Regions from separate parts of the Cellvibrio sp. ATLC23 genome, predicted to be linked through region 3. Evidence: predicted binding sites of a transcription regulator. Region 3 holds the regulator's gene; each other region holds the start of a gene.
What was found. The regulator LexA, encoded in region 3, represses DNA repair genes until DNA is damaged. The targets are predictions, from matches to a motif close to ACTGTNTNTANANACAGT.
Positions count from the first base shown of each region.

Region 1: recA (recombinase RecA) is a predicted target of LexA. The motif match lies at 5,730-5,747, and genes of this name have one in related genera.
Region 2: recN (DNA repair protein RecN) is a predicted target of LexA. The motif match lies at 5,414-5,431, and genes of this name have one in related genera.

Region 1 is NZ_JBXUOS010000001.1:607,305-614,802, forward strand. It holds gene AC2CG4_RS02450 (winged helix-turn-helix domain-containing protein) at 1-1,917, opposite strand, end outside; gene AC2CG4_RS02455 (hypothetical protein) at 2,260-2,841, shown strand; gene AC2CG4_RS02460 (CARDB domain-containing protein) at 2,928-4,019, opposite strand; gene AC2CG4_RS02465 (hypothetical protein) at 4,036-5,028, opposite strand; gene AC2CG4_RS02470 (DUF6488 family protein) at 5,341-5,697, shown strand; gene recA (recombinase RecA) at 5,888-6,931, shown strand; gene AC2CG4_RS02480 (DUF4136 domain-containing protein) at 7,210-7,498, shown strand, end outside.
Region 2 is NZ_JBXUOS010000003.1:370,188-377,685, forward strand. It holds gene dnaJ (molecular chaperone DnaJ) at 1-309, opposite strand, end outside; gene dnaK (molecular chaperone DnaK) at 602-2,527, opposite strand; gene grpE (nucleotide exchange factor GrpE) at 2,756-3,325, opposite strand; gene AC2CG4_RS07225 (methyl-accepting chemotaxis protein) at 3,747-5,366, shown strand; gene recN (DNA repair protein RecN) at 5,489-7,156, shown strand; gene fur (ferric iron uptake transcriptional regulator) at 7,342-7,498, opposite strand, start outside.
Region 3 is NZ_JBXUOS010000004.1:406,410-413,907, reverse strand. It holds gene AC2CG4_RS09555 (hypothetical protein) at 1-116, shown strand, start outside; gene AC2CG4_RS09550 (hypothetical protein) at 180-446, shown strand; gene AC2CG4_RS09545 (cell division inhibitor SulA) at 543-950, opposite strand; gene lexA (transcriptional repressor LexA) at 943-1,545, opposite strand; gene AC2CG4_RS09535 (DUF2845 domain-containing protein) at 1,631-1,993, opposite strand; gene fliS (flagellar export chaperone FliS) at 2,220-2,606, shown strand; gene AC2CG4_RS09525 (hypothetical protein) at 2,620-2,898, shown strand; gene fliS (flagellar export chaperone FliS) at 3,057-3,464, shown strand; gene AC2CG4_RS09515 (sigma-54-dependent transcriptional regulator) at 3,757-5,217, shown strand; gene bioA (adenosylmethionine--8-amino-7-oxononanoate transaminase) at 5,291-6,595, opposite strand; gene AC2CG4_RS09505 (flagellar brake protein) at 6,868-7,498, opposite strand, start outside.

The DNA of each region.
Region 1 (7,498 bases), on a different contig from region 3:
TAATTTGCTGTATTGCTCCAGGTTGGACGTTATGCGTTCAAGCGTGTCATCTTTGTTGCGCAAAGCCCAAAAGCCGTTTTCGCCGATGTATTGAAAATAAATATCACCGCCGTATTCTATAGCTGAGCCGACGGCACCAAAGGTGAGTTGTTTTTGTTGCTCGCCTTCAATACGCCATAAGTTTCTAATGTCGCCGCTGTACTTAAGTGCATACAGACGATTGCTGGTGGGAAAATAGGCGATTGGTTCGATTTTATCGCTATTGCTCAACAACAAAATTGTTTCATTGCTGAGGAAGTTGTGGTGGAAGAGCTGATTGTTGGCGTTGAAAACAATATGCTCGCCGTCATCTGACCAAATAATGCTATCGATTTTTTTGGGGACAGGTTGTTGGGTCAGTTGGCGTTCTTGCCCGTTCTCTATTAACCACAAGTGTATTTGATTGTTGCGCACCGAGGCATATACCACTTCATCGCCGTTGGGTGAGAAGCTTGCGGCATAATTTAAGTTGGTGTTTTCAGTTAGCTGCTTTTTTGTGCCGTCTAGTCCTGCCAATACAATATTGGCGCTGCGCTTTTCTTCCGTGTAAAAAATTCCACTGCCGTCTGCACTATAGTGTGGGCGAGAGAAAATTTTATCTTTGCTGTCGGCGAGTGGGATGGGTGTTTGTTTTCCATCTAAATAGACGGCGATTAGTTTTCGCTCATCTTCGGCATAGACTAGTACACCGCTGCCGTCAGGAATCCAACTCATATCGGTCAAGTTCACATCCAAATTCACACGGCTGATGGGTTTTTGTTGGGCACTTAAAAAATCAATGTTGATTTGATTTTTATGCACACTGGCAATGGCCGTTTTTTGTTTCAGAACAGCGCTAGCAATTGGGTTGGTTGCACCTTCGAATTCATCCAGTAGGGTTAATTGTTGATCCAGAATGGAGTAGCGATAGCGTGCATTGCCGGCGTTGGGCCCTTGCTTGGCGACAATTTCGACTGTGCTTTCATCCCACCAAGTGACACTGAATATATGGCCTTGCCATTGGCTTAGCTGTTGTTTTTCCAGTAATCGTTCCTGCGCAAAATCCAGGCTGAATATATGAAAAGAATAAAGATAATTAGGCGGTTGATAAAAATGGGTGCCTAGTGGCAAACCGTCGCGGCGTTTTACTTCAATCGCTACCAGATTGTTACCGGCAGGTGACCAAGCTAGTTTGAACCAGTTGCCATCAGTGTTGGCGATGCGCCAATCTTTACCGTTTGCATTGCGAATAATGATTTCACTTTCGCTTTGACTTAGCTTATCGGAAATGCGTTTTTCGCGGATATAGGCGAGATGTTGATTGTCAGGGTGTGGGGTCGCGTTACGCTCGTGGCCGGTTTCGTTAGTGTAGCCCTGAGTTGTGGTAAAAACTGTTTGGTGATTGTGTGGTAAGTAGACGGTATGCCAGTTGACGGTGTTATACGTCACTGCAATCACCAGTAGTGCCAATGCCACCATGCTTGCGATGCGCCACTTGCGCAGATTGCGCCTGTTATTTGGTTGGTTTGCAACTGCGTAGGATTCACTCGTCGTGCCGGATGGTAGCGGTGTGAGAAACTGCGGTTCGATCCTGAGTTGATAACCGCGTTTGGAATAATGCGCAATCCATTCCTGATTGCCAATTAACTCATGTAATGCAGTGCGCAGTGCATTAATACTTTTTTGTACTGAACCATGAGTGACGACACGGCCCTCCCATAAGCGTTCAATCAGCTCTTCATTGCTGATCACTCGGCTTTGATTACTGGCAAGGTAGTGCAGCACTGCCATCGCTTTGGGTTGCAGCTTGAGGCTTTTGTTGCGTGCCCAAAGTGTGTTGTGTGATGGCGATACCCTTACTTCACCCAACATAAAACTGTTTTCTTGCTGGGTGTTCATTGCAGGGGGTGGCCTGTTGCGGTCAGCATAGTTGAGCCTTTTCCGGTCAGTGTTTTTATTGGTCTGTTTGGCGTGCAGTCAATTCGGTAAGCTGCGACTATGGGTGTAATTTTGCAAGATATGAATGTGTAAATACAAGTAATGTGCGTTTTTAGGGTTGTTCTAACTTATTGATTTTTAATTGAAAAAAGTTGGTAAGCAAAAGGTAAGCACGAGGTTTTAGTATGGTCAGTGTTTTTATCGCCATTTGCAATATATTCAATTCACACACATCCTCCGACGTATCGATGAGTGCCTCATTAATCGCACACCTACTTAATCGTAACTACAAAAGGTAAGGTTATGAAACTTTCATTATCACTGATAAAACGCTCTCTATTCCTGTCTGTATTTATATGTCCCCTGTTTGCTGTCGCTGCACCTGAATCCGCGCCTAGGGATGAGAAGGTGCCGCTGGTCTACATCAATAAAAATATTGGCTTTAATGTGAAGGGTTATAACTACAAGCAATCCGAGTTCCCTTGTAATATCGATAAGATATTGGTTAAGAATATTGTCGAGCAGGCCAAACAGGATGGCATTCAGATTGAGCCTGTTGGTACAACAGACAAAATCCTCAATGGTGTTATACCGGTAGTCGCGATCGATATTGAACAGTTGGTTTTGGGGAGTGAGGAGCGTCAATTTGGTACCAAGCAAAGCAATCCGCTACCAAAGGTGCAAGTCACTGTTGCGTTAATCAAGGGGGCGGAGGATATGGTCACTGCGAAACACACCTGCGCCATCATGACATTGAATGAGTTTACCCCATCGACTAACGTATTGGATTTGGGGAATGGCGTGACTGTCTGTTCAGCGACGCGCAAATGCTTGAGGGATCTAAGTAAAGATGTGGTGGAGTGGGTATCGCCGCAGGTTAAATAACAGCTGGCAGCCATGATAATAAAAAACGCCGGAGCAATTCAGTTCCGGCGTTTTTTGCATCGCAAAACAATCAGTTTGTTGTGTGACTATTGAATCCGAATTGGAATGTAAGTCATGTTGTTATTGCCATTGGTTTCGGAAATAGTATTGTTTTCATCGATAATAATACCGAGCCAATAATTTTGCCCCAGGGTTAAATCGCTGGGAATAAATACCGGAATGGTGGTGGTGTGTACATCGTCCGGGCTAAGTGAACCGAATGTACCGCCGCCAAGCCGCCTGTCGCCTGTGCTAATAAAATCGTTGGTGGACACATAAATTCCAAAACTGATATTACTTAGTGTGGATTTACCATTGTTTTCCAAGGTGAATTCCGGGCGCACAGTGGTGCCACGGGTGACTCGGAAACCCGGTTCACCGGCGATGGTAATGGGCGTTAAGGTTGCGGTATTGGCACTGTTGCGCACTCTTACGCGATCGTGGCTGGAGTATTCGCCATCGGCACCAGTACGACGCCAGTGGGATACCGACACATCATTAAACGCGCTGCTTTGATTGCCGTACAAAATTCTCGCGCCGTGGGACGCGTCCTCACCGAAATAAATACTGGCAGTAGTGCCATTGGTGTGGTGGTGTCGCCATGAATCCCCCATCACGTTGTATTCCCAATTTACATGCATTAAACCGAGAAAATGCCCCGCCTCGTGCGTGATAACGGAGTCAATCGGGCGCGCTGAACCTGTGTAGCTAAAGTTGGATGATTTGGCGGTAGAGCTAGTCCAGGTTCGATCTGAATCCAACACTATATCCACCTCATCCAAACCGTAATGCCAGCCAAAAAACCAATAGCAGTGATAATTCATTTGTGCCACACCCGGTGGCGATATGTTTTTTGCGTAAATTTCGTTTTGGCCATTTCCTCTACCGACAGTGCCAGTTTCAGTGATGGCATTAATAACAAAAGGTGAAGGGTTGGCATTGGTAGCAGTAATGCCCCGTTGTGCAGCAGTTAGATTGCTGCCACTGAAACTGGTGGTGTTGATGCGCGCGCTAGTGGAGTTTCCACCCCAGCGCAATTTTTTACCGCTGTCGCCATCGCACTCGAGCCATGATGCACTCAAGGCGGGTTGTGCGAGCAATACAATTAATGAGCTGATTAATAGATTAAACCGTAACATGATGTCTCTCCTTATATTACTTAACGGTTAATGTTGAGGTTGTAGCGGCCTTGCTTACAGATCTTTCTGCTTGTTCGCGAAATTTCAATTCTTCGGCGCTGGGTTTTGGTTCTGCGACTGTAATTTCTTTTACTGTTTCCGCTACGGGAGGTTTTACAGTAAAGGCTAGCTTCGCGTTAGCCATAACGAACTTTTGTTCGGGTTGACCGAGTTCCGCATTGAAGTGTTCGATCAGAGCAAAAAACTCATCGGTGATTAGCGGCTCGCGATATTTCTTAATGACCTGAGCGAGCGCTTCCCCGGAATAATCATCGGCTTTGGTATAGCCTTCGACATTCATCGCGATTTGATAAGTCGCCGGTGCCTCTGCTTCATATTTTTTGCGCAGATCTGCTAAGCCTTTGGCATCAATTTTATTTGCTTCAATCCAGCGCGCAGCATCAGGTTGTTTAATGACTCTATCGAAATTAGGGCGGGGCATTTCCATGGTGTTGACGTCAAAGCGCGGCTTGCCACCAAATTCCAGCGATTTTTCTGCGGCCACTAAAGGCACACCAAATCCGCTGTAGATACGTTCATCGATCACGCGAAAACGGCCTTCTACACAATTAACTAATTGACAGTCGCCAGGTTCGCCGCCGGGAATAAACAATACATCGGATTCACCTCGGGCAAAGGTGGGGGCAGTGGTCTCGATGTAAGCGCCGCCGCTGCCATCCGCCCCGCCGGGAATACGCAGCGTAATTTTTTCTGGTAGATAACCGCGAAATACTTTTCCTATTTCATAGGTTACAAATGTGTGGGGAATGCCGTTGGGTTCTTCGCGGGTAGGCTCGGAATTGCGGTATTGGACATCTACTACCTTGCCATAAGCCACTGCGGCACTTTGCGCCATTAATTCACGCAGACCACCTGCATCGGCATCGGCAGCACCGTGAGCCATAAGAGTTTGACTGGATAGAAACAGGGAACAGGCTGTTGCCAGCCTAAATAAAAATTGCGGCTTCATAACGAAACTCCTTCTAATGATTAACAACACGGCTTGGCTACCGAATGCAACCAAGCGCCTTCAAAGAACATTGAGAATCCTTAATGTTCTGAACAGTAGAGTAGGGTGAGTTTCGGGTGGGATCGAGGAAATAATCCCACCAGATTTTGGCATTATTTCACAGCTTGGATGATGCTTGCGCTGCTGATAGATATGCCGTTTTGGCTGAATAAACGCAACTGTGTGCGATCTTCTTCCCAACAGACTTAGGCATTTATTGATATAGTTACAAGCCCTTAAAATGTCTGAACTTTACTTTTCGCAGGAATAGAAATGATGAAAAATCTCGTGTCCGCTTTGTTGTTAAATACTCTATGTAGTGTTTCAGTGGTAATGGCGCATGAGGGGCATGACCATAGTTTTATTACTGAGCCTGCTGCGGTAGTGGTCGGGCAAGACTATGCTGTGCAGTTAACTCAAAAAGACGCCGGATATGATTTTGGTAAGCTTCCAGAAAGCTGGCGTAGCGTGCCTGCCAAAAATGCCAAGCTGCATCGAAATGGCGACGGCTTTTACATAGTTACCGTGACAAATGATGCTGAGCAGAAAACGTTGTATATATTGATGACATCCAACGGCGATGTTACCGATGTAAACTTTACTGGAGAATTTAAGGGGCTGAATCAATAAGTACTGCACAAAATACTGTATAAAATGCTAGTACTGTTTGCACATACAGTTTTTTGCTGTATGCTATCCCTAATGGTGTGATTTTGAGTCTACCTGAGTAGCCTAAAAGAGCTGCTAGATGGCATGGTTCGATAGAACTCATCGCAATTTCATAACAATGTGTTTCATTATTTTTATGTTGAGGTGTCAGATGGATGCGAATAAAGAGAAGGCGCTGCAGGCCGCACTGAGTCAGATTGAGCGTCAATTTGGTAAGGGTACTGTGATGCGTATGGGCGACAAAGAACAGGTCGCCATTCCTGCAATTTCTACCGGATCCCTTGGTCTTGATGTGGCTTTGGGGATTGGCGGTCTGCCTAAAGGTCGGATTATCGAAATCTACGGCCCTGAATCCTCTGGCAAAACAACTCTGACACTGCAGGTTATTGCTGAGGCTCAGCGTGCCGGTGGTACCTGTGCGTTTATCGATGCCGAGCATGCTTTAGATCCTATTTATGCATCCAAACTTGGCGTCAACGTTGAGGATTTGATTATCTCCCAGCCAGATACCGGTGAGCAGGCACTAGAAGTTACGGATATGCTGGTGCGCTCCGGTGCGGTGGATGTATTGGTTATTGACTCTGTTGCTGCATTAACGCCGCGCGCTGAAATTGAAGGCGAGATGGGTGATCACCATGTGGGCTTGCAGGCGCGGTTGATGTCGCAGGCGCTGCGCAAAATCACTGGCAACATCAAAAATGCTAACTGTCTAGTGATTTTCATCAACCAGATTCGCATGAAAATCGGTGTTATGTTCGGCAATCCTGAAACCACTACAGGTGGTAATGCACTTAAATTTTACGCATCAGTGCGCTTGGATATTCGTCGGACCGGAGCTGTTAAGGAGGGCGAAGAGGTAATTGGTTCTGAGACTCGCGTAAAAGTGGTGAAGAACAAGGTCGCGCCTCCCTTTAAGCAGGCAGAGTTTCAGATTCTTTATGGTATGGGCATTAACCGCATGGGGGAGATCGTTGATTACGGTGTGAAGCTGGGTCTAATTGATAAAGCTGGTGCTTGGTACAGTTATCAAGGTAACAAAATTGGTCAGGGCAAAAACAATGTAATGAAGTTTTTGCAGGAAAATCCGGTTATCGCCAAAGAGCTGGAGCTTAAAGTCAGAACGGAACTTTTGGCTACTCCTGCGCTCTCATTGAGCCCAGGTGGTGGCGAAGTAACGGAAGATGCGGAGGCCTAAGTTTCAGTAGTTCTCTAAAAAACCTTCGTTTGCTTGTGCGCAACGAAGGTTTTTTTGTATTAAATAGTTTCCTTGCATCCCCCGGTGCCGCTCACTATGCTGTAGTGCAATCCTCATTGGCAGTTCATGGTGTGGTGGCTAGGCGGAATCTGCAGGCGTTTAGGTGATATTTGATAATCGGATTGGCGATAAGGGGTGTGTTTGTGATGAAGCAATTGAGTATGTTGTTGGTAGTGTTAAGTACTTTGGTTTTTGCTGGCTGCACAGTGCAGCCTAAAGTGGAAACTGATCATCAGGCTGATTTCGATTTTTCATCGCTAAAGACCTTTGCTGTTGCTGAGACAAAGCAAGACAGCAAAGACAATATTTTAATATCCCCGTTCACCTTGAGTCATATTCACTCCGCGTTAGAGGCTGAGCTGGCCAAGCGTTACCAGAGTATATCTATCACAGCAAAGCCAGATTTCATTGTGAGCTATCATGTGGTAATCGAGGAAAAACTTGATCCGCGTAGTTACGATGATCTTTATGGTTTTGGTTACTACGGGCGGGGTTATCGCTACCCAT
Region 2 (7,498 bases), on a different contig from region 3:
GCCGCCAAAAATATCGCCGAACACATCGCCAAAAATATCGCTGAAATTATTAAAGCCAGCGCCGCCGCCCATGCCCGCTTGACCATCTACACCCGCGTGACCGTGACGATCATAAGCAGCGCGTTTATTGTCGTCGGACAATACTTCGTAGGCTTCGTTAGCTTCTTTGAATTTTTCTTCCGCAGAAGGATCATCCGGATTTCTGTCCGGATGGAATTTCATCGCCACACGGCGGTAAGCTTTTTTCAATTCTGCTGCGTCTACATTTTTTTTGACGCCGAGGACTTCGTAGTAATCGCGTTTAGCCATGGTTACACCGATAGTAGAAATGTGTTTTACATTTCAAATAAAATTTCATCGTAGCCCGTATGGAACCTAGCGGAATACGGGGTTGATCATTTAAAACATGCCCCGCATTTCGTTAAATTCCATACGGGCTACATTTGCCAGATTCTTACAAGACAAATGCGGGCAAGCCCGCATTTGTTTTTCGCTTTTCGTTTTTGTTCCTCCCCTTTAACAAGGGGGAGGCCAGGAGGGGGTTAGCTCAAAAAAAAACCCACCCCGACCCTCCCCTTGTTAAGGGGAGGGAGAGTAGGACTTACTTGTCTTCTTTCACTTCTTCAAATTCAGCATCGACTACGCCGTCATCTGCTGCTTTGCTGTTGCCACCCGCTTGTTGTGCGCCAGCACCAGCACCGGCTGCTTGTTGTTCGGCATAGAGTTTTTGCGCGAGTGAACCAGACGCTTCAGTTAACTTGGTGGTCGCCGCTTCGATTTTTGCCAAGTCTTCTGATTTAGCCGCTTCGCGACCTTCAGTCAGCGCTGCTTCGATGGCTGATTTCTCATCGGCAGTGGCTTTATCGCCCGCATCTTTCAAGGTTTTTTCAGTTGCGTGAATCAAACCTTCCAAGGTGTTGCGCGCGGTGACAACCTCAGCAAACTTGCGGTCAGCATCGGCGTTAGCTTCTGCATCTTTAATCATTTGCTGAATTTCGTCGTCGCTCAAACCAGAAGACGCTTTAATTACGATGGACTGCTCTTTGCCAGTTGCTTTGTCTTTTGCACTTACGTTCAAAATACCGTTGGCGTCGATGTCAAAGGTCACTTCGATTTGTGGCATACCGCGTTGCGCCGGTGGAATATCGCTCAGGTCAAAACGGCCGAGTGATTTGTTTTGCGACGCCTGTTTACGCTCACCTTGCACTACGTGAATGGTTACTGCAGTTTGGTTGTCATCCGCAGTCGAGAAAATTTGCGATTTCTTGGTAGGAATCGTGGTGTTTTTATCGATCAACGGAGTTGCAACGCCACCCATGGTTTCAATACCAAGCGTCAATGGAGTTACATCCAACAACAATACGTTGGTGGTATCACCCGACAATACTGAACCTTGAATTGCCGCACCGATTGCCACAGCTTCATCAGGGTTTACATCTTTACGCGCTTCTTTACCGAAGAAATCAGCAACGGCTTTTTGCACCATTGGCATACGGGTTTGACCGCCGACCAAAATAACGTCGTCGATTTCACTCAGGGATTTACCTGAATCTTTAATCGCTTGTTTTACTGGCTCCATTGAGCGAGTTACCAAATCTTCAACCAGCGATTCGAGTTTCGCGCGAGTCAATTTAACAACCAAGTGCTTTGGACCCGTTGCATCAGCAGTGATGTACGGCAGGTTCACTTCGGTTTGCTGGCTGGATGACAATTCGATCTTGGCTTTTTCTGCCGCTTCTTTCAAACGTTGCAGCGCCAAAGGATCGTTGTGCAGATCGATACCGGTATCTTTCTTGAAGGTATCAGCCAGGAATTCGATCAAGCGCATATCAAAGTCTTCACCACCGAGGAAAGTATCGCCGTTGGTTGAAAGCACTTCGAATTGATGTTCGCCATCAACGTCAGCAATTTCGATAATTGAAATATCGAAAGTACCACCACCCAAGTCGTAAACCGCGATAGTGCGATCGCCTACACCTTTATCCAAACCGTACGCGAGTGCTGCAGCGGTTGGTTCGTTGATGATGCGTTTTACATCCAAGCCCGCGATACGGCCAGCATCTTTAGTTGCTTGACGCTGTGAATCGTTGAAGTAGGCCGGCACAGTAATTACCGCTTCGGTAACTGTCTCACCGAGATAATCTTCAGCGGTTTTTTTCATTTTCTTGAGCACTTCAGCAGAAATCTGTGGCGGTGCTTTTTTATCGCCTTTCACTTCTACCCATGCATCGCCGTTATCGGCCGCAACGATTTTATAGGGCACCATTTTGATGTCTTTTTGCACTACATCGTCTTTGAATTTACGGCCGATCAAACGCTTTACCGCAAACAATGTATTGTGCGGATTAGTCACTGCCTGACGCTTGGCGGATTGTCCAACCAGAATCTCATCGTCGTTGGTGAATGCAATAATGGACGGCGTAGTGCGATCGCCTTCGGCGTTTTCGATCACTTTTGGCTTGCCGCCTTCCAATACAGATACGCAAGAGTTGGTGGTACCCAAGTCAATGCCGATAATTTTGCCCATGGTGCTGCTCCTAAAAATGCTATGTGTTGCTGAGTACAATTACGCGAGAACTTGTACTGAATTGTTAGTTTCTTGCCCTAGTTAGCGCAGATCTGTGACGATTTGCGCTTAGTTGGCAGTTGTTTTCTATATTGGCGCGCAGGAAATTAATTCAAGCCCTGCGCACAAAAAATCCTTACTTTCTTTGTGGTTTCCAGCACGCCCTTTTGTTGCCCCGCGCGCGAAGACTTAGGGCGCTTTGGAAACAACCACCATCGCCGGGCGAACCAGACGACCGTGCAGGGTGTAACCTTTTTGGAAACAATTGAGCACGGTATTGGGCTCAACATCTGGGTTGGGCACGGCAGAAACCGCTTGATGTAAGTTGGGGTCAAACGGCTCACCTTCCGGGCTAACAGCAAGCACTTGATGACGCGCCAACGCATCAACAAAGGATTTGTGAGTTAACTGGATACCTTCAACCACAGCAGCAAACGCCTCATTGCTGGTATCTATAGCCGCTAGTGCGCGCTCCAAATTATCCACCACAGGAAGCAGGTCATTGACCATCTTCTCCAAGCCGAATTTATGAGCTTTTTCTACATCTTGCTCTGCGCGACGGCGGGCATTTTGCGCATCCGCTTGCGCGCGCAGGGTTTGCTCTTTGGCAGACTCGTAAGCTGCCGCCAAGCTCGCCAGCTGCGCCTGCAAAGCCTCCATGCTCGGCTCATTGGATGATGGTGCCTGCTCCGCTTCGCCTTCGGCGGCATTGTGCGGCTCGGCCGTATTTTGAATATCGTTGTAGTCTTGGGTTGACACTCTTTTCTCCACTCGCAGGTTGGGCAGATAACAGGAAAAACACTGCTCCGCTTGAATTACTGTGTGGGCTATATGGGGTTGGCACGAGGGGATTCAAGTTTTAATGTCAAAGTTTTTCTCAATGCTGCCGCAATAGTAAATATGTAAGTTTAATCAGTAGCAGCAGCGAATTAATGCCTATACTCAAATCTGGGATTCAGCGGGGCACCCCACCCGGTTGAGACCAGAATAAAATAGGCAAAACGCACAAAGCAGAAGCAAAAACAAAGGGTTATGCACCAAAAAAGACGAGCCCGTAGCGCTTCAATTACTGAAAACCGAAAACCGCACTTATGCCGCCAAAAACCAGTTGACAACGTTGTCTTGTGCGCATAATGTCGATTGTTACTTGTTTATTACTTAGCCACTCCCAGGGGGCACAATGTCACTTCGCATCAAAATTTGGATCGTCTCTGCTCAAATTCTAATTGGCCTACTGGGAATTATGCTGATTGGCCTGTATACCGTGCGCTATTCCAGTGGTCAGGACAATGAGGCGCGCGTAGAACAACTGCTGAATAGCACCTATTCCACCGTGATTCAGATGGAACAGATGGCGGCACGCGGTGAAATGGATGATGAAACCGCTAAAAAAATCGCCACCACGCTGCTGCGCAACAATATTTATCACAAATCGGAATACGTATACGTCGCCGATGAGAAGCTTAATTTTGTCGCCGCGCCACTCGACCCGCAAATCCACGGCACCAGCTTTCATGAATTCAAAGATGGCAATGGCCGCAGCGTGGGCGAAATTCTGCTGAAAGCAGTCGGAAAAGCCAATGGCCAGCTCGCACGTTACAACTGGACCCAAAAACAAGCCGATGGGACGATTGAAGACAAACTTTCCATCGCCAAGCTCTCACCACGCTGGAGATGGGTGGTAGGCACCGGGATTGGTTTTAATGAAGTGAACGCTCGCTTTTGGGAGACCGCCAAGTGGCAACTCACTGTGTGCTTGCTGGTGATGCTGGCAATTGTAATACCAGTGGTGCTGTTCGCACGCAAGCTAGATCGCGGTTTGGGCGCCGAGCTGAAAGAGGTGTTAATTCTGGTACGCGCCGTGGCGAGTGGTGACCTGACCGAACGCAATGCCCATCAAGCACCGGAAGATAGTATTTACGGCTCCGTGGTCCGGATGCGCCACGCCTTGCGCGAAGTGATTGGCGGCATATCGCAAATGGTAGCGCGCCTGCATTCCATTAGTGACGATATAGTCCATAAAGCCGAAACCAGCACCGCAATGGCAGAAGATCAAAGCATCAATACCATTAAGATTGCCTCCTCTGCTGAAGAATTTAATATGCAGACTAAGGATGCAATGCAACAGGCCAAAGTCGCCACCAACCAGACCGATCATGCATCCAAAACGGCAACTCAAGGCCAGCAACTCATCTCCAATGCGGTAAATAGTTTTGTTGAAATCGACAACAGTGTGATTCAAACCCAAGGCAGCATTGATGACTTGGCCAACCGGATCAATAGTATTTCAGCCGTTATTTCGGTCATCAGCGAAGTCGCTAACCAAACCAACCTGTTGGCACTCAACGCCGCAATTGAAGCTGCTCGCGCTGGGGAACAAGGGCGCGGTTTTGCAGTGGTAGCCGATGAAGTTCGCCAACTGGCTCAACGCACTACCCAAGCAACCAGCGAGATAAGTGAGACTATTACCTCAGTACAGAACTCCAGCCGTGTCGCCAAACAAAACATGGATGACATGGTGATCCAACTCAAAGAGGGAATTGATCAAACCCGGCAAGGCGGTGAAATTGTGGAAAGCGTGCGCCACGAGACCGATGAAGTCGCCAAAATGGTGGCTCATATCGGCAGTTCACTCATCGAACACGTGCAGGCGAGCAGCTTAATTCTGGAATACGTCAGCCAGGTGGAGCAGTCATCCCTGGGCACCAAAGATGCTGCGCGCGGCACCTTGATGGCATCGCAACAGATTCGCGAAGCATCCGATGAGCTCAGCCGCCGCCTGGAAGGCTTTCGCTTGTAATAACATCGCTTTAATGCGGCGAGTTACTTGCCTCCCTTACGGCAATTACTGTATAAATAGCCAGACATTTAGTCACCCTAAGTGTCTGGCTATTTTATTGCTGCAACGCTTGCGAGGCGCCTATGCTCACTCACCTGAATATCCAAAATTTTACGCTGGTTGACCAACTCGATCTGGATATAAAGCCCGGTATGACAGTGATTACCGGTGAGACGGGCGCGGGAAAATCGATTGTGTTGGATGCGCTCGCGCTGACATTGGGTGACCGGGCTGAGGCTGACCGGGTACGTGCCGGGGCCAGCCGCGCCGACATTACCGCCACCTTTGACACCAGTGCGATCCCCAGTGCTCAAGAATGGCTGTTCAATATGGATTTGCAGCAACCTGACAACCCACAAGAATGCTTGTTACGCCGCCTGATCAATAACGAGGGCAAATCCAAATCCTATATCAATGGCCAACCCGTTACTTTGCAGCAATTACGCCTGTTGGGTGAAATGCTAATTGATATTCACAGCCAGCACGAACACCAATCGCTGCTGATTAAAGATACCCATCGCCGCCTGATCGACGAATTTGCCGGCCAAACCGACCTGGCCAAGCAGGTACGTCTTGCATTCCGCGAATGGCAGAGCCGTCTCGAACATTTTATCCACCTGCGCGATAACGCCGCCGATGTGAGCGCGCGCTTCCAGTTGCTTAGCTATCAATTTAATGAACTGGAGCAGCTAGGTTTGCAGCCAGGTGAGCTGGCAAAACTGGAAACGGAGCAGCGCAGCCTTGCCAATGCCGAAGAAATATTGCACGGCAGCCAACAGCTAGTTGCTTTTTGCAGCGACGACGAGCAGGGCTTGAGCGTCAACCTGCATCGCGCCTTACACATACTACGCAATTTGCCAGAGAAGTCGCAGGCGCTGCAGACCGCAGAAGAGCTGCTGACCAGCGCCCAGATTCAAGTCGAAGAAGCGCAGCACGAAATTGATCGCCATATTGATAGTTTTAATCTCGATCCGGAGCGCCTGAAGTTGGTGGAAGATCGCCTCTCGGCGATTTATGACTTGGCGCGCAAGCACCGTATTCAACCGGAAGAACTGCCCGCATTTATCGACAAACTCAGCGCTGAACTGGAACAGTTGCAAGGCGGCGATGGCAAACTCGACCAGCTCGCAAAACAAGTCGAACAGGCTGAAAAAGCCTATCGCCAACTGGCGGAACAACTCTCCGCCAAGCGCAGCAAAGCGGGCACCAGTCTCGCCAAACAAGTTAATGAGCAACTCAAGTTGCTGGCGATGACTAACGCTAATCTCAGTGTCAGCCTAATTCCACTCACCGAAAAACCCGGGCCTAATGGTTTGGAAGATGTGGAATTTCTCATCAGCACTAACCCCGGCCAGGCGCCGCGCCCACTGGCCAAAATCGCTTCGGGTGGAGAGCTGTCGCGTATCAGCCTGGCAATTCAGGTGATCACCGCGAAAACTTCCGCCACACCTACACTGGTATTTGATGAAGTCGATGTAGGCATTGGCGGTGCAACGGGCGATGTGGTCGGGCAGTTACTGCGGCAGTTAGGTGAGCGCGGGCAGGTGATTTGTGTTACCCACTTGGCGCAGGTGGCCAGCAAGGGGCATCAGCATTTGCAAGTGGTAAAAACCGCCAGCAAAAAAAGCGCAGAATCCACCTTGGTGGAACTGGAAGGGGAGGGCAAAGTAGAGGAGATTGCCCGCATGCTCGGCGGCCTAAAGATTACCGATCAATCACTGGCGCACGCGCGCGAAATGCTGGAGCTGTAGTGAGCTGGTATTCTCGCTAAGCATGTCGAATACCCGGAAAATAAAAAGGGCGCGATAAATCGCGCCCTCAAGCGGGTAACACAAATCAACGTTTTCTTTCATAAAGCACTAACGTTTACCGCATCTAACACTTGCTTTGCTACTTAAAAATACAAAAGCTACTTAAAACATCAACTTTTCTTGCACTAACGCTTCTTTCTCACATACAACACTAAACTGTGATCGGTCAGTTCGAAACCATACTCCGCTACAATACGCTTTTGCAAGGCTTCAATTTCATCATTATGGAACTCAATGATGTTGCCGGAATCTATATCAACCATGTGATCATGATGTTCACCG
Region 3 (7,498 bases):
GTGAGCTTGCTTCTGGCCAAGCCGTTCTTCTTCCCAGTGCGGATATGGGCTGGGTAATTGCCAGCACTTCACCTTGTCTCTTGCTGCTTGCCTCTCCACGGCAGCTTGTCAAATAGGCTTTGAGGTAATTGGGTGTTAGAATGCACCCCCCATTTTAAGTTGAGGCAGCCGAGGTAGTCATGTCGTCTTTTTATGAAATTGTTGAATTGCTGAATGGTGATGTGGCTTTGGCGCGTGCTGATGATGAGAAGAATGAGCCTCTGGTGACAATTCGTTTTTCAGAAGAATCTCTGGCTTTTTTGGGTGAAGAAAAATTTTTAGTTGCCAAAGCAATGATTGAAGCAGGGATGGAGGCTGCAGGCGATATTGCTGATCAACAGGCGGAAGCTATGTTAGATGAAATGGTTGAAGAGTTGAGTGATACCGAAAAATTAATGCTGCATTAACTTCAGCTATACAGGCTGAGGCTGCCTCCCTGCGATACTTCATTTATTCGAAGTACAATCCCATCATTAACTGCGTTTAATTAACGCGCCATTAGCTTAGCGCACTCTGAGCAGTAATCCCTGACACTCACCGATTTTGGCTGCCATCTCAAGTTGGGCAAGCTCTTTATCTGCCAGCTTTCCCGGGCTTGATATCACTGTGTGGCTGTTGCCTGCCGAGAGCGCTTCCCACGTAATCCATAAGAGTGTTTGCGGGTTTTGGCAGTGAATAACTCGAATATAGCGCGTATTAACACCATAAGATTCCAGTAATTCACGGCTGATATTGTGGGGTGCGATCCAGGTAATCCAGCGATCGCTGCATGCATTGCTAAGAAAGGCAATCATTGGTAGTAGCAGTGCAACCTGTTCAGGGGAGTCACTGGTTAATACCAGCTCGGTGACGCCGTTCGCGGGTTGCTGCCGAGTAGTAGTGGTGGGGATGACGTGGGCGATGTTAGTCACGGCGAATTACTCCTACACTGAGGCCTTCGATACTGAATTCCTGGTCGCGCATATCAACCAAGATGACATCAAATTCGGGGTTTTCTGGCCATAACTCAACTTCTGCTTTGTTGCCTGAGCGCTTGAAACGCTTAACGGTAACTTCTTCACCTATGCGTGCAACAACAATTTGGCCGTTGCGAACCTGATCAGTTTTATGAACTGCAAGCAAGTCGCCATCGAGAATGCCGGCATCCTTCATGCTCATGCCGTGAACGCGCAGGAAAAAATCTGCACTGGGTGAGAAAAAGCTCTGGGGGATATTGCAATAATCTTCAATATGCTCTTGTGCAAGAATCGGATTGCCTGCTGCAACGCGTCCAACAATTGGGATGCCTGCTTGTATCTCTGGCAATTTTATTCCGCGTGATGCGCCGGGAATGATTTCGATCGCACCTTTGCGAGCCAGAGCCTTAATATGCTCTTCAGCGGCATTGGCTGACTTAAAGCCGAGAATTCGTGCGATCTCGGCGCGCGTGGGCGGATAACCTGTTTCATCTGCGTATTGACGAATAAGTTGCAGTACCTGTTCTTGGCGCGGTGTTAAGTCAGACATGATGCACTCCCGTATCTGTTTATTTGTACAGTGGTTGTGATTATATACAGTAAATCGGGTTGTGCAATAGTTTTTCAATGTGCTCTTATTTCACTCTGTCGCCATAGCGAATACTCTGCAGCTGACCCCGAGCAAAATACAGGTGGGTGATGAATTTGCCTTTGCCGGGGTTGTAGGTCCAGATATCTATATTTTCACATGTCGCTATAGCGATATTGTTTTGTGCATTGTTATCGCCATTTTGTATTCCCTGAGCTTGGGTAGTGGTTGCGATTGGTTGGCAGAAGCTGTCGGTCATTATGGGGTTGCCGCACTTGTCGAGGACTTCTGCTTTAGTGTCACCGAGGTGCGTGAGCTTCGTTTTACAGCGTAAAGACTCGGCAACACATGTGCTGGAGATGCCTGCAAGAATCGTCGCATATAACATTGAAACAAAATGGTTGTTCATGAATATCTCCTTTGCGATGGTTACATTTACTTTAGTTGTTGTGGCTGAATCCGAAATGAATTTATCACTTGGCTTGCATAGTAATCTCGCAAGTTGCGGCATGGTCTTTTTACATTTTTCTCGGTTTCAGGTTAAAGATTTTACGATTAGTGCCGTTAGCTTATAGGGTTGGGTTGTTTGGTCGCTCCGGCCAGCAACGCAAAATTCTAATACTCTGTGGTGATATATGAATTCCTATTCTGCCGTTCAGAACTATGCCAGCGTCAAAGTTCATTCCAGTGTTGAAACAGCATCTCCTCACCGTTTAATACAGATGTTGTTTGAAGGCGCATTAGAGCGCATCGCCCAAGCTAAAGGTGCCATGGCGCAAAATCAGATTGCCCGTAAAGGTGAGTTAATTGGCAAGGCAGTAGCCATAGTGGGCGGGTTACAGGGTAGCTTGAATGACAAAGAGGGCGGTGCTCTTGCCGCTAATCTTGACGGTTTATACGACTATGTCATTCGCCGCCTTAGTCAGGCGAATTATGAAAACAATCCGGAGTATCTGGATGAGTGCGGTCGTTTGCTGGGCGAGATAAAAACCGCCTGGGATGCGATTGGAAGTCACGTGTAACGAGGGGTTTATTATGGCGATTCAGTTGGTGTCTGCTCCTGAATACCGTGGCGAAGCTGGCATTATGGCTATGCGTCATCTGCAGCTAGAATTAACCACCGCATTACAGCAGGAGGATTGGGAAAAAGTTCGGCATTTGGATCGCATTTGCATATTGTTGATCGATAAAGTGATCGCAGCAAATCGCGATGACAAGTCTACATTGGTATGTGCGTTAGGGGAGTTGAAAGGTGTTTATGCTGGCCTGATAGCCCAATGTCAGCGTGAAGTGACGCTTCTTCATGCGACCTAAGTAGGCTGGTATGGATCTGCCCTTGCTTAAAATTGTGAAATAAGTGTTAAAAGCACTAGTTCATAAGGTTTTTAAAACAACTCTCTTATAGCAAAACTCGCAAAAGCCTCTTAGCCCTGCTAGCCTTAAGATACATAACTGCTCGCAGGGGATAGTCCGTGTCTAACTACAAACCACAAGAAGCGCTGAAACAATATCGTCAGTTGGGTATTGAATCAGAAATTAACAATGCTTCGCCACATCGTTTAATTCAATTGCTATTTGAAGGTGCACTTGGGCGTTTGGCGGCAGCTCAAGGAGCTATTGAGCGCGGAGATCTTGCGGCAAAAGGCGAGTTGTTGGGAAAGGCCATCAGCATTATTGGCGGCTTGCGTAGCTCGTTGGATATGGATGCTGGAGAGTTATCTGAGCGACTTGATCAGCTTTATGAGTACATTAACCTTAAGTTGTTGGAAGCATCCAAGTTGAATGATGTCGAAAAAGTTAATGAAGCGATTCAATTATTAAAGACAATTAAATCCGGGTGGGATGAAATTGCCCCACAAGTGGCATCGCCCAAGTCATAAAATTATTTGTCATAAAATAACAAACCATAAAAACAATTTGTGTGGTTTCCGCGTAGTTGCACCATAAGTGTTGTTGATTGTCTTTATTTTGTTCGAAGCTGAAAAGGCGTAAATTTGGCGAATAATTATTCTGGTTGATTAAATGCTGTTAAAACGCCAAAAACATTTCGCCATAAGTTTGACTAAGATCAGTGTCTCGTCTATTACTTACTCCAAGTAGCCGTTTCTTTGCCTTGACTGATATTTTATCTGCCGTCGGGGTGTTGGTATGAAATGAAAAAGGTCTTGGGGTATGTGGCGCAACAATAAAGTTCTTGTTATAGACGATAATCAGTCACGCAGGCACGATTTAAAAATTTTGCTGGATTTCCTTAGCGAAACTACACGCACAACCGCTAGCAATACTTGGCAGGCCGCTGTTGCCGAGGAAAATAACGGCGAAGACTATGTAGCGATCTTGATTGGTGATTATCGTGACAGCAATCAATCTCTTGCGCAGCTGCTTAAAGAAATCCGCTCTTGGAATGATGAGGTGGCAGTTGTCTTGGTTGGCGATGAAAATCAAAATGCCGATGAGGGATTGGATGATCTCTATCGCTTTATGGTTATTGCTACTCTTTCTCTCCCTCCTACCTATAACAAGCTGGTTGATACACTGCATCGCGCCCAGTTGTATCGCGAAGCGCAATCTACGAGTAAGCGACAGCCTCAGCGGCGCCCCGTACATTTGTTTCGCAGTCTGGTAGGTACCAGTCGCGAAATTCAAAACGTGCGTGAAATGATGGCGCAGGTGGCTGATAAAGATGTTTCAGTGTTGATTACTGGTGAGTCGGGTACGGGTAAAGAAGTAGTTGCGCGTAACCTGCACTATAACTCGCCACGTCGGGACAAGCCTTTTGTTCCCGTTAACTGCGGTGCAATTCCAGCGGAGTTACTCGAAAGTGAATTGTTTGGTCATGAAAAAGGGGCGTTTACTGGTGCGATCAATTCGCGCGCTGGCCGTTTTGAAATGGCAGAGGGCGGCACCTTATTTCTAGATGAAATTGGCGATATGCCGCTTAATATGCAAGTTAAAATTTTGCGCGTATTGCAAGAGCGTTGCTTCGAGCGTGTTGGTAGCAACAAAACCCAGCCGGTAGATGTTAGGGTAATTGCTGCAACCCATCGTAATCTTGAGCAGATGATTGCGGATAATACTTTCCGTGAGGATTTGTTCTATCGTTTGAACGTATTTCCTATCGAGCTGCCATCACTAAAAGACCGGTCTGAAGATATTCCATTATTGATGAACGAGTTAGTGTCGCGCATGGAAAGCGAGCAGCGTGGTTCTATTCGTTTTAATTCGGCAGCAATTATGTCGCTCTGCCAGCATGAATGGAGCGGTAATGTGCGCGAGCTTGCTAACTTGGTTGAGCGCATGGCAATCATGCATCCGTTTGGTGTAATTGGTGTGCAAGATTTACCGGCAAAGTATCGTCATGTGGATGTAACCGATGAAGATTTCGTGCACGCGCCAGCAAATGCAAATGGTACTGCAGTATCAGGTAGTACCAGTTATGTAAATATGAACGACACTCCGCTTTTGCCCGAACAAGGTATTGACTTACGTGAGTACATTACCAATTTAGAGATGAGTTTAATTCAGCAAGCGTTGAATGATTGCGGTGGTGTTGTTGCTCGGGCAGCAGATAAGCTTTGCGTGCGCCGCACCACCCTGGTAGAAAAAATGCGCAAGTATGAAATGCAGCGGTAGCGATAGTATCTTGCTTGCCTAATGCTAAAGAGGTGGGTTGAATCGGGGAACTGGCTCCCCTTGACCCTCGCGGCTACTTTGTGAGTGTTGCGACTACTTTCAATATTGACGATGTTAATTTGCTTAATTCATCTTTGCTGATGATGAAGGGCGGCATTAAATAGATAACATTGCCAAAGGGGCGGATCCACACTCCCAACTCGATAAACAGCGGCATTAACTTGCTCGTATCCACTGCGTTTTCTAATTCGACCACCCCGATAGCACCCAGCACGCGCACATCGCGCACGTATGAGAAATCTTTGCATGGTGCCAATTCATCGCGCATTTGTTGCGCGATGTTCGCAACTGTTGTCTGCCAATCGGAGTTGAGCAGCAGATCAATACTGGCATTGGCCACAGCACAGGCAAGCGGGTTAGCCATATAGGTCGGCCCATGCATAAAAATGCCACTCTCACCACTGCAGATGCCGTTGCTCACCTTGTCGTTGCAGAGTGTTGCTGCCAGGGTGATGTAACCTGCGGTCAGTGCTTTGCCTATACATAAAATATCCGGGCTGATACCGGCGTGCTCACAGGCAAATAGTTTTCCAGTGCGGCCAAAGCCGGTGGCGATTTCGTCGACGATTAAAAGAATTTCATTTTTATTGCAGAGCTCGCGTACACGCCGTAAATAATCCGGTGAATAAAAACGCATTCCTCCAGCACCCTGAACAATCGGTTCAAGAATGACTGCCGCAATCTTTTGGCGATGTTGTTGGATGAGCTGTGCAAAATTCGCAATATGGGATTCTTGAAACGTCTCATCAAAACTGCAAGGTGGCGCTTCTGCAAATAAATGATGTGAAAGCGAGCGGTGAAAGAGATGGTGCATACCTGAGTGTGGATCGCAAACTGACATGGCACCAAAAGTGTCGCCATGATAACCGCGCTTTAATGTTAGAAACATGGTGCGCTGAGCCTGACCTTGAGAATGCCAATATTGAATTGCCATCTTAAGTGCAACTTCAACTGCAACAGAGCCTGAATCAGAAAAGAAAACTTTATTTAATCCATCGGGAGCTATTTTAGCGAGTGAGCTGGCGAGCTTTACTGCAGGTTCATGTGTAATTCCGGCAAACATCACGTGCGCCATTTTACCAACTTGATCAATCACTGCTTGATTTAATACCGGATGATTGTAGCCGTGCAGTGTGCTCCACCAAGAGGACATGCCGTCAACCAAAACGCGGCCGTCTGCCAGATGTAATTCTGCCCCCTGTGCGTGGTTTACTGCTGCAACAGTACCGGGTTGGGTAAATGATGTGTAAGGGTGCCACACGTGAGCACGATCTAGGCGCAGTAAATCTTGGTTGGCAATTTCTTGGCTGTATATCATGAGGGTTCCATATCATCCGCAGAAAATAATTAGTCGTTTGCCCCAAGCTTAACGAAATTTTTTGTAAAAAGCTGAATCAATTGCGTTAATTCACGGTGGCATTAATTAAATCTGAGAATCAAATCCAGTTGTTTGTGCGATAGTTTATCCGTCCTGTTGATGTGATTGGTGATGCCGCGAATTACATCTTCAGCATTGGTGTTTCTATCTTAGTTCAGAACAAGAGAATCAGTAGCTTTCTTCTACTGGTTTATTTTCACGATTGCCTGTCCTCAGGCGGCGTAGCTGTTGATGGGTTCTGGGGCGCAGTGTCCACTATGGCTGAGTTGCGATTCGCGCAGAAATCGGGCGAGCGCGGCGCGCGTCTCTTCCTCCATATCGATAAACTCAACACTGATTTGGGTATGGCGATAAGGGCTGCGACCTATACGAAACGCACAGATACGCGCGCGGCAACGAATTTGTAGCTCATCGCTAATATCCACCTCGCACATTGGCAATAGAGCGCCATGGCGCAGGTAGGGCAGCATATTGCCCGCTACTATCAAGCGTAGTCCGCCGGTAGAAATGTCTTGTAATGTGCCATAACTGGGTTCTTGCCCAAGGGTGCGAATTTTGACCGAAAGTGGTGATTGGTGGCCGACGATAAAACGCGGTGCGTTGCGTCTGGGCATGTAATAAACAAACTCAGGCAGGGCGATGGCAAATCCTATTGCGTCATAGGTAAAGCCCATGGCGACTATAGGGGCGCGAATGACCAGCTGCTCGCCATTGCGATGGTGGCGCAGGGTAATTTCATCGCCCGCGTCTAATAATAGTTGTTGCGGGAAAAGGTCATCCAGCCAGAGTAGGCCGCGTTCGACATCAATCGCCAAAATCATGCTCTGATAAACACGGCTGGTA